3 regions of the Robertmurraya beringensis genome follow, and region 2 is predicted to be linked to each of the others. Evidence: a T-box and tRNA genes for the amino acid it is inferred to sense, from the RefSeq annotation. Region 2 holds a T-box; the other regions hold tRNA genes.
The links. A T-box is a leader RNA that pairs with one kind of tRNA and senses whether it is charged. The one in region 2 lies ahead of ileS (isoleucine--tRNA ligase), so its partner is inferred to be a tRNA-Ile.
Positions count from the first base shown of each region.

Region 1: it encodes a tRNA-Ile, which carries the amino acid that the T-box ahead of ileS (isoleucine--tRNA ligase) is inferred to sense. The anticodon was not compared.
Region 3: it encodes a tRNA-Ile, which carries the amino acid that the T-box ahead of ileS (isoleucine--tRNA ligase) is inferred to sense. The anticodon was not compared.

Region 1 covers NZ_JBHLUU010000009.1:424-2,655, reverse strand. The annotation lists tRNA gene ACFFHF_RS01250 (tRNA-Glu) at 76-147, opposite strand; tRNA gene ACFFHF_RS01245 (tRNA-Ser) at 151-241, opposite strand; tRNA gene ACFFHF_RS01240 (tRNA-Asn) at 245-320, opposite strand; tRNA gene ACFFHF_RS01235 (tRNA-Ile) at 356-432, opposite strand; tRNA gene ACFFHF_RS01230 (tRNA-Gly) at 438-511, opposite strand; tRNA gene ACFFHF_RS01225 (tRNA-His) at 522-597, opposite strand; tRNA gene ACFFHF_RS01220 (tRNA-Phe) at 619-694, opposite strand; tRNA gene ACFFHF_RS01215 (tRNA-Asp) at 834-909, opposite strand; tRNA gene ACFFHF_RS01210 (tRNA-Met) at 947-1,020, opposite strand; tRNA gene ACFFHF_RS01205 (tRNA-Ser) at 1,037-1,129, opposite strand; tRNA gene ACFFHF_RS01200 (tRNA-Ile) at 1,142-1,218, opposite strand; tRNA gene ACFFHF_RS01195 (tRNA-Met) at 1,242-1,318, opposite strand; tRNA gene ACFFHF_RS01190 (tRNA-Ala) at 1,375-1,447, opposite strand; tRNA gene ACFFHF_RS01185 (tRNA-Pro) at 1,462-1,538, opposite strand; tRNA gene ACFFHF_RS01180 (tRNA-Arg) at 1,552-1,628, opposite strand; tRNA gene ACFFHF_RS01175 (tRNA-Leu) at 1,698-1,786, opposite strand; tRNA gene ACFFHF_RS01170 (tRNA-Gly) at 1,799-1,873, opposite strand; tRNA gene ACFFHF_RS01165 (tRNA-Leu) at 1,909-1,990, opposite strand; tRNA gene ACFFHF_RS01160 (tRNA-Lys) at 2,037-2,112, opposite strand; tRNA gene ACFFHF_RS01155 (tRNA-Thr) at 2,121-2,196, opposite strand.
Region 2 covers NZ_JBHLUU010000016.1:299,039-301,270, forward strand. The annotation lists gene ileS (isoleucine--tRNA ligase) at 1-1,252, opposite strand, end outside; T-box leader at 1,340-1,576, opposite strand; gene ACFFHF_RS05780 (DivIVA domain-containing protein) at 1,623-2,144, opposite strand.
Region 3 covers NZ_JBHLUU010000017.1:50,962-53,193, forward strand. The annotation lists gene ACFFHF_RS06250 (SpoIID/LytB domain-containing protein) at 1-540, opposite strand, end outside; gene ACFFHF_RS06255 (VOC family protein) at 509-898, opposite strand; tRNA gene ACFFHF_RS06260 (tRNA-Arg) at 1,085-1,158, opposite strand; tRNA gene ACFFHF_RS06265 (tRNA-Ser) at 1,169-1,259, opposite strand; tRNA gene ACFFHF_RS06270 (tRNA-Asn) at 1,273-1,347, opposite strand; tRNA gene ACFFHF_RS06275 (tRNA-Ile) at 1,382-1,458, opposite strand; tRNA gene ACFFHF_RS06280 (tRNA-Gly) at 1,464-1,537, opposite strand; tRNA gene ACFFHF_RS06285 (tRNA-Cys) at 1,549-1,622, opposite strand; tRNA gene ACFFHF_RS06290 (tRNA-Gln) at 1,627-1,698, opposite strand; tRNA gene ACFFHF_RS06295 (tRNA-His) at 1,719-1,794, opposite strand; tRNA gene ACFFHF_RS06300 (tRNA-Tyr) at 1,800-1,883, opposite strand; tRNA gene ACFFHF_RS06305 (tRNA-Phe) at 1,915-1,990, opposite strand; tRNA gene ACFFHF_RS06310 (tRNA-Asp) at 2,123-2,198, opposite strand; tRNA gene ACFFHF_RS06315 (tRNA-Met) at 2,232-2,232, opposite strand, start outside.

The sequences.
Region 1 (2,232 bases), on a different contig from region 2:
TACTTCTGATATCATTAACTAGTGAAGAACTTACCAAATAGAAAAAAACATTGAACAAATGTTCAATGTTTTTTATGACCCCTACGGGATTCGAACCCGTGTTACCGCCGTGAAAGGGCGGTGTCTTAACCGCTTGACCAAGGGGCCATATGGCGGAGAAGGAGGGATTTGAACCCTCGCGCCGGTTACCCGACCTACACCCTTAGCAGGGGCGCCTCTTCAGCCTCTTGAGTACTTCCCCATATGGCTCCACAGACAGGACTCGAACCTGTGACCGTTCGGTTAACAGCCGAATGCTCTACCAACTGAGCTACTGTGGAATATTGGTAAGTTTTTTAGGTAGTGCAAAAAGTTCTGGTGGGCCTAAATGGACTCGAACCATCGACCTCACGCTTATCAGGCGTGCGCTCTAACCAGCTGAGCTATAGGCCCTTAAATGGAGCGGGTGATGAGAATCGAACTCACGACATCAGCTTGGAAGGCTGAGGTTTTACCATTAAACTACACCCGCAAAAATATTATGGGGCGACTGATGGGAATTGAACCCACGAATGCCGGAACCACAATCCGGTGCGTTAACCACTTCGCCACAATCGCCATAATTATATTGAAAATAAATGGTGGCTCAGGACGGAATCGAACCGCCGACACAAGGATTTTCAGTCCTTTGCTCTACCAACTGAGCTACTGAGCCATACTTAAGATAATACCCTAGATAAAGTTATGTTTCGTCCTTCGTCCCGATTTTCAATCGGTACGCTGGCTGTTTTGCTTTGTAGCTTATTCATCGTGCTCTACCGACTGAGCTACTGAGCCAACTTTGAATTATTTAATGGCGGTCCCGACCGGGATCGAACCGGCGATCTCCTGCGTGACAGGCAGGCATGTTAACCGCTACACCACGGGACCAGAGTTTTTTCAAGTTTCCTTGAAAATAACTTTTTAATTGCGGGGACAGGATTTGAACCTGCGACCTTCGGGTTATGAGCCCGACGAGCTACCAGACTGCTCCACCCCGCGACGATATTAAATTATATGGAGGAGGTAGAGGGATTCGAACCCCCGCGCGGTTTGACCCGCCTGTCGGTTTTCAAGACCGATCCCTTCAGCCGGACTTGGGTATACCTCCAAATATCGTAAATGGTGGACCTTGTAGGACTCGAACCTACGACCGGACGGTTATGAGCCGTCTGCTCTAACCAGCTGAGCTAAAGGTCCAAGGATAACTAATTTAGTAATTTTGGTAGCGGCGGAGGGGATCGAACCCCCGACCTCACGGGTATGAACCGTACGCTCTAGCCAGCTGAGCTACACCGCCAAATTTAATTTAATGAAGATTTTTTCACTACACTACGTTTCGTGAAAAAATCTAAGTGGAGCCTAGCGGGATCGAACCGCTGACCTCCTGCGTGCAAGGCAGGCGCTCTCCCAGCTGAGCTAAGGCCCCATAATAAAGTTAGATGGTCGGGAAGACAGGATTCGAACCTGCGACCCCTTGGTCCCAAACCAAGTGCTCTACCAAGCTGAGCTACTCCCCGTTTAAATCTAATATGGCGCGCCCGAAAGGAGTCGAACCCATAACCTTCTGATCCGTAGTCAGACGCTCTATCCAATTGAGCTACGGGCGCATTATTTTAATTTACTCTCAAAGTAACAAGATAGTTTAATGGAAGGATATTTTACTTTGTAAAAATCCTTGGTGCCGAGGACCGGAATCGAACCGGTACGGTAGTCACCTACCGCAGGATTTTAAGTCCTGTGCGTCTGCCAGTTCCGCCACCCCGGCAAAAGAAGTTCTTGGAGCGGAAGACGGGATTCGAACCCGCGACCCCAACCTTGGCAAGGTTGTATTCTACCACTGAACTACTTCCGCAAATAATAAGTTATTTTGCTAGAGAAAAACTTAAGTGCGGGTGAAGGGAGTCGAACCCCCACGCCTTGCGGCGCTAGATCCTAAGTCTAGTGCGTCTGCCAATTCCGCCACACCCGCATAAATATTAATTAATGGAAAGTTATTTTGCTGAAGCAAAAAACTTTGGTGAGCCATGAAGGACTCGAACCTTCGACCCTCTGATTAAAAGTCAGATGCTCTACCGACTGAGCTAATGGCTCGTACTAAATGGTGCCGGTGAGAGGACTTGAACCCCCAACCTACTGATTACAAGTCAGTTGCTCTACCAATTGAGCTACGCCGGCGAGAAAAGGAATAATATTTTTACTGAGTGAATTTTT
Region 2 (2,232 bases):
GGAAATCTTTGATAGATGCGAACCACTGAGCTGTTGCACGGAAAATAACAGGCTTCTTCGTTCTCCAGTCATGCGGGTATGAGTGAGTAATAAATGTTAGTTTTAATAAAGCGCCCACTTCTTGAAGCTTTTCCGTAATCGGCTTATTGGCTGTATCATAGAAAAGTCCTTCGAAACCAACGGCTTCCTTCGTCATAACTCCTTTATCATCAACCGGACAAAGAACGTCTAAACCGTATTTTTGACCTACGTAGAAATCGTCTTCCCCGTGTCCTGGAGCCGTATGAACACACCCCGTACCTGCGTCTGTTGTGACATGTTCGCCAAGCATGACTAAAGATGTGCGTTCATATAACGGATGCTTCGCTAAAATATGTTCTAGCTCTTGGCCTTTCACCGTCTTTACTACCGTTACTTCTTCCCAACCAATTTCGTTTGTTACTGCTTCTAAAAGCTCTTCAGCCACAAGGTACTTTTTATTATTCACCTGAGCAACAACATAATTTAAAGTTGGATGAACAGAAATTCCAAGATTAGCTGGAATGGTCCATGGGGTTGTTGTCCAAATAACAATCTCCGTATCCGTATCAAGTACACCCTTACCGTCTTGGACAGGGAAACCAACATAAATAGAAGCTGACTTTTTGTCCTGATACTCAATTTCAGCTTCTGCTAGAGCCGATTCACTAGAAGGTGACCAGTATACAGGCTTCAAACCTTTATAAATATAGCCTTTCTTTGCCATTTCTCCGAAAACCTTGATTTGCTGTGCTTCATATGCTGGATCAAGAGTGATATAAGGATTCTCCCAATCTCCACGAACACCTAAACGCTTAAATTGAGTACGTTGGGAATCAATTTGACCTAAAGCATACTCTTCACAAAGCTTACGAAACTCTGCAACTGTAAGTTCCTTACGCTTAACACCTTTATTTGTTAAAGCTTGCTCGATTGGCAGCCCGTGTGTATCCCAACCGGGTACATATGGTACGTTGTATCCACTCATTGACTTATAACGCACAATAAAGTCCTTAAGGATTTTATTTAATGCATGCCCCATGTGTATATCTCCGTTTGCGTACGGTGGCCCATCGTGAAGAACAAACATCGGACGATCCTTCGTACGATCTTGAACTCTAGAATAAATATCCATTTGGTTCCATTTTTCTTGAATATCTGGTTCACGCTTTGGCAAATTCCCTCGCATCGGGAATTCCGTCTGAGGCATCAATAACGTATCTTTATAATCCATTTGTAAACTTCCTCCTAAATCTTCCTCTTCTAGCTTCATTGTTACCCGTTTTAGTAAAAGTAAATACAAAAAAGCCCTCTCATCCCAAAAAGGGACGAGAAGGCTTATATTCCCGCGGTACCACCCTAGTAGATAGGCAAATAACCTATCCGCTCAAAAATTCGTAACGTGAATTTAAACGCCAAAGCTTACTATTCCTTGTGGTCGTTCAGCTTGGTACTCAAGGGTGATATTCAAACTTATCGCTTTTGTTAACCTCTCACCAACTGTTAACTCGCTAGAAAAAGCATTGATAAATTCTACTATCCCTGTCATCGCAACTTGCAATTTTTACTTATTAAAAAATTATATTCGAAGAAACTGCTTTTCGTCAAGCCAATGAATCTTCTTCTTTTAAATTTGCAGATTTTAATTCTGCTGAATCAAGCTCGTATTGTAATAGATGATCCCAATCATCGTTATTCAGCATATCCAGCTGTGCTTCAATAAGCATTTTAAAACGAGTTCTAAACACTTTGGATTGCTTTTTCAGATCCTCAATTTCTAGAGCTATTTTACGAGCTTTAGAAAGGGACTCATTTACGATGCGATCCGCATTTTTCTCTGCTTCTCTGATAATTAGCTTAGCTTCTTTTTGAGCATTTCGCTTTAGCTCTTCAGCTGCTTCTTGAGCTACAACGATGGATTTATTTAAGGTTTCTTCAATATTCGAAAAATGAGTTAAACGCTCATTCATATCCTTTAATCGTTCATCAAGTTCTTTCTTTTCTCGAATAATCAATTCATAGTCCTTAATGACTTGGTCAAGGAACTCATTTACTTCATCTTCATCGTAACCACGGAATCCTTTTGTAAATTCCTTGTTATGTATGTCTAACGGTGTTAATGGCATTATAAGCCACCTCCAATTGCTTAATAGTATATACTATTCATTGTAACAGATATTCGACAAGTACTTTTAAATTCCTGCAATTTTTTTA
Region 3 (2,232 bases), on a different contig from region 2:
TGCCTTTAAAGCCTCAATATTCCATTCAGGAAACACTTCAAATGGAACAACTCCTTTTAAGTAATCCTCTAATAGTATCTGATTAGCAGGTCTTATGTGTTTTCCTTCTATATCAAACTCTACCGCTCCCATATAAGGTCTTCCATCAATGTATATTAGGTGCTCTTCATCATAAGTATCAGGATATAAAATGAACGGGCTACCGATTTCCATTTTTGACTTACCGCAAATAAGAAACATTTTGCCATCTTTAAATGAAATTGTATATTCATCCCCTTCATTTAACACCAATGCTGGATCTAATGTTGAATAATTACCTTTTATGTAAAATGGTATTTTAGAGGTATCTCCAATATAATTTCGTAATCTCACAGAGATCATCTCTTCCGCTTGCACTTCACTTGTGAAAGCGAGTAAAACGAATATGAAAATCGATAGGATAAAAGTTTTCATAACCATATTATTTATTATGTTTTTACTGATTATTCCTGAAGCTTTATTCCAACTCTTATAATTCTGTTTGATTAACGTTAAGTTCAATCAAATTACCATCTGGGTCAGCACAGAAAATTTGTGCAAATCCACTTTTTCCGTAGGGTTTTTCAAGAATTTCCACTTCATTTTGTTTTAACCATGTAAGCGCATCATAATAGTTCTCTACTCTCAGAGCAAAGTGACCTTCTCTGCTGGATAAGCTTTTATCCTGACGAATCGTCTGTGAAGAAGGATCAACGATCAAGTGGAGTTGCTGTCCCTCTATTTCATACCAGGCACCTGAAAAATCAAAATCTGGACGTGGTATTTCATTTAAACATAATACATTCCCATAGAAATCTTTTGCTCTTTCCAAATCTGTAACTGTAAGACTTACGTGATGGAGACTTTTATATTTAATCAAAATGTACACTCCTTTTATTCTTCTCTTATTTGTATCTTACTCAAAAAACCTCCTATGTGGAAGTGGCCTCCCACCCTCTACTCTTCAAGTTTATCTGAAAAGCCCAAGGGTTAACATTTTCTTAAAAGATAAAAAAACACAACAAAAAAACGCTTGATAGCGTTTTTGTTGTGTTTTTATTTTTTACGCGCCTTAGAGGATTCGAACCTCTGACCGTACGCTTAGAAGGCGTATGCTCTATCCAGCTGAGCTAAAGGCGCATCTATATAGTGGCGGAGAAGGAGGGATTTGAACCCTCGCGCCGGTTACCCGACCTACACCCTTAGCAGGGGCGCCTCTTCAGCCTCTTGAGTACTTCCCCATAGACATAAAAATGGCTCCGCAGGTAGGACTCGAACCTACGACCGATCGGTTAACAGCCGATTGCTCTACCACTGAGCTACTGCGGAACATTGAAGAATTATTTTAATAGGGTAAAAAATCTGGTGGGCCTAAATGGACTCGAACCATCGACCTCACGCTTATCAGGCGTGCGCTCTAACCAGCTGAGCTATAGGCCCCTATTTGGAGCGGGTGATGAGAATCGAACTCACGACATCAGCTTGGAAGGCTGAGGTTTTACCATTAAACTACACCCGCAAATATAAAATTGGAGGCAACACCCGGATTTGAACCGGGGATAAAGGTTTTGCAGACCTCTGCCTTACCACTTGGCTATGCTGCCATAACTGGGCTAGCTGGATTCGAACCAACGCATGACGGAGTCAAAGTCCGTTGCCTTACCGCTTGGCTATAGCCCAATGAAAAAATTTATAAATAATGGGGCGACTGATGGGAATCGAACCCACGAATGTCGGAACCACAATCCGATGCGTTAACCACTTCGCCACAACCGCCATAATGGTGGAGGGGGACGGATTCGAACCGCCGAACCCAAGGGAGCGGATTTACAGTCCGCCGCGTTTAGCCACTTCGCTACCCCTCCATATAAAAATGATAAGAAACATTAATATGAATGGTGGCTCAGGACGGAATCGAACCGCCGACACAAGGATTTTCAGTCCTTTGCTCTACCGACTGAGCTACTGAGCCATATTTATTATAGTACCCTAGATACAGTTTTGCTTCGTCCTTCGTCCCGATTTTTCAAATCGGTACGCTGGATGCAATTCTAAGAAGATTATTCATCGTGCTCTACCGACTGAGCTACTGATACATATAAAATGGCGGTCCCGACCGGGATCGAACCGGCGATCTCCTGCGTGACAGGCAGGCATGTTAACCGCTACACCACGGGACCAGAAATTTTTCAAATTTAATTGAAAAATTTAGAT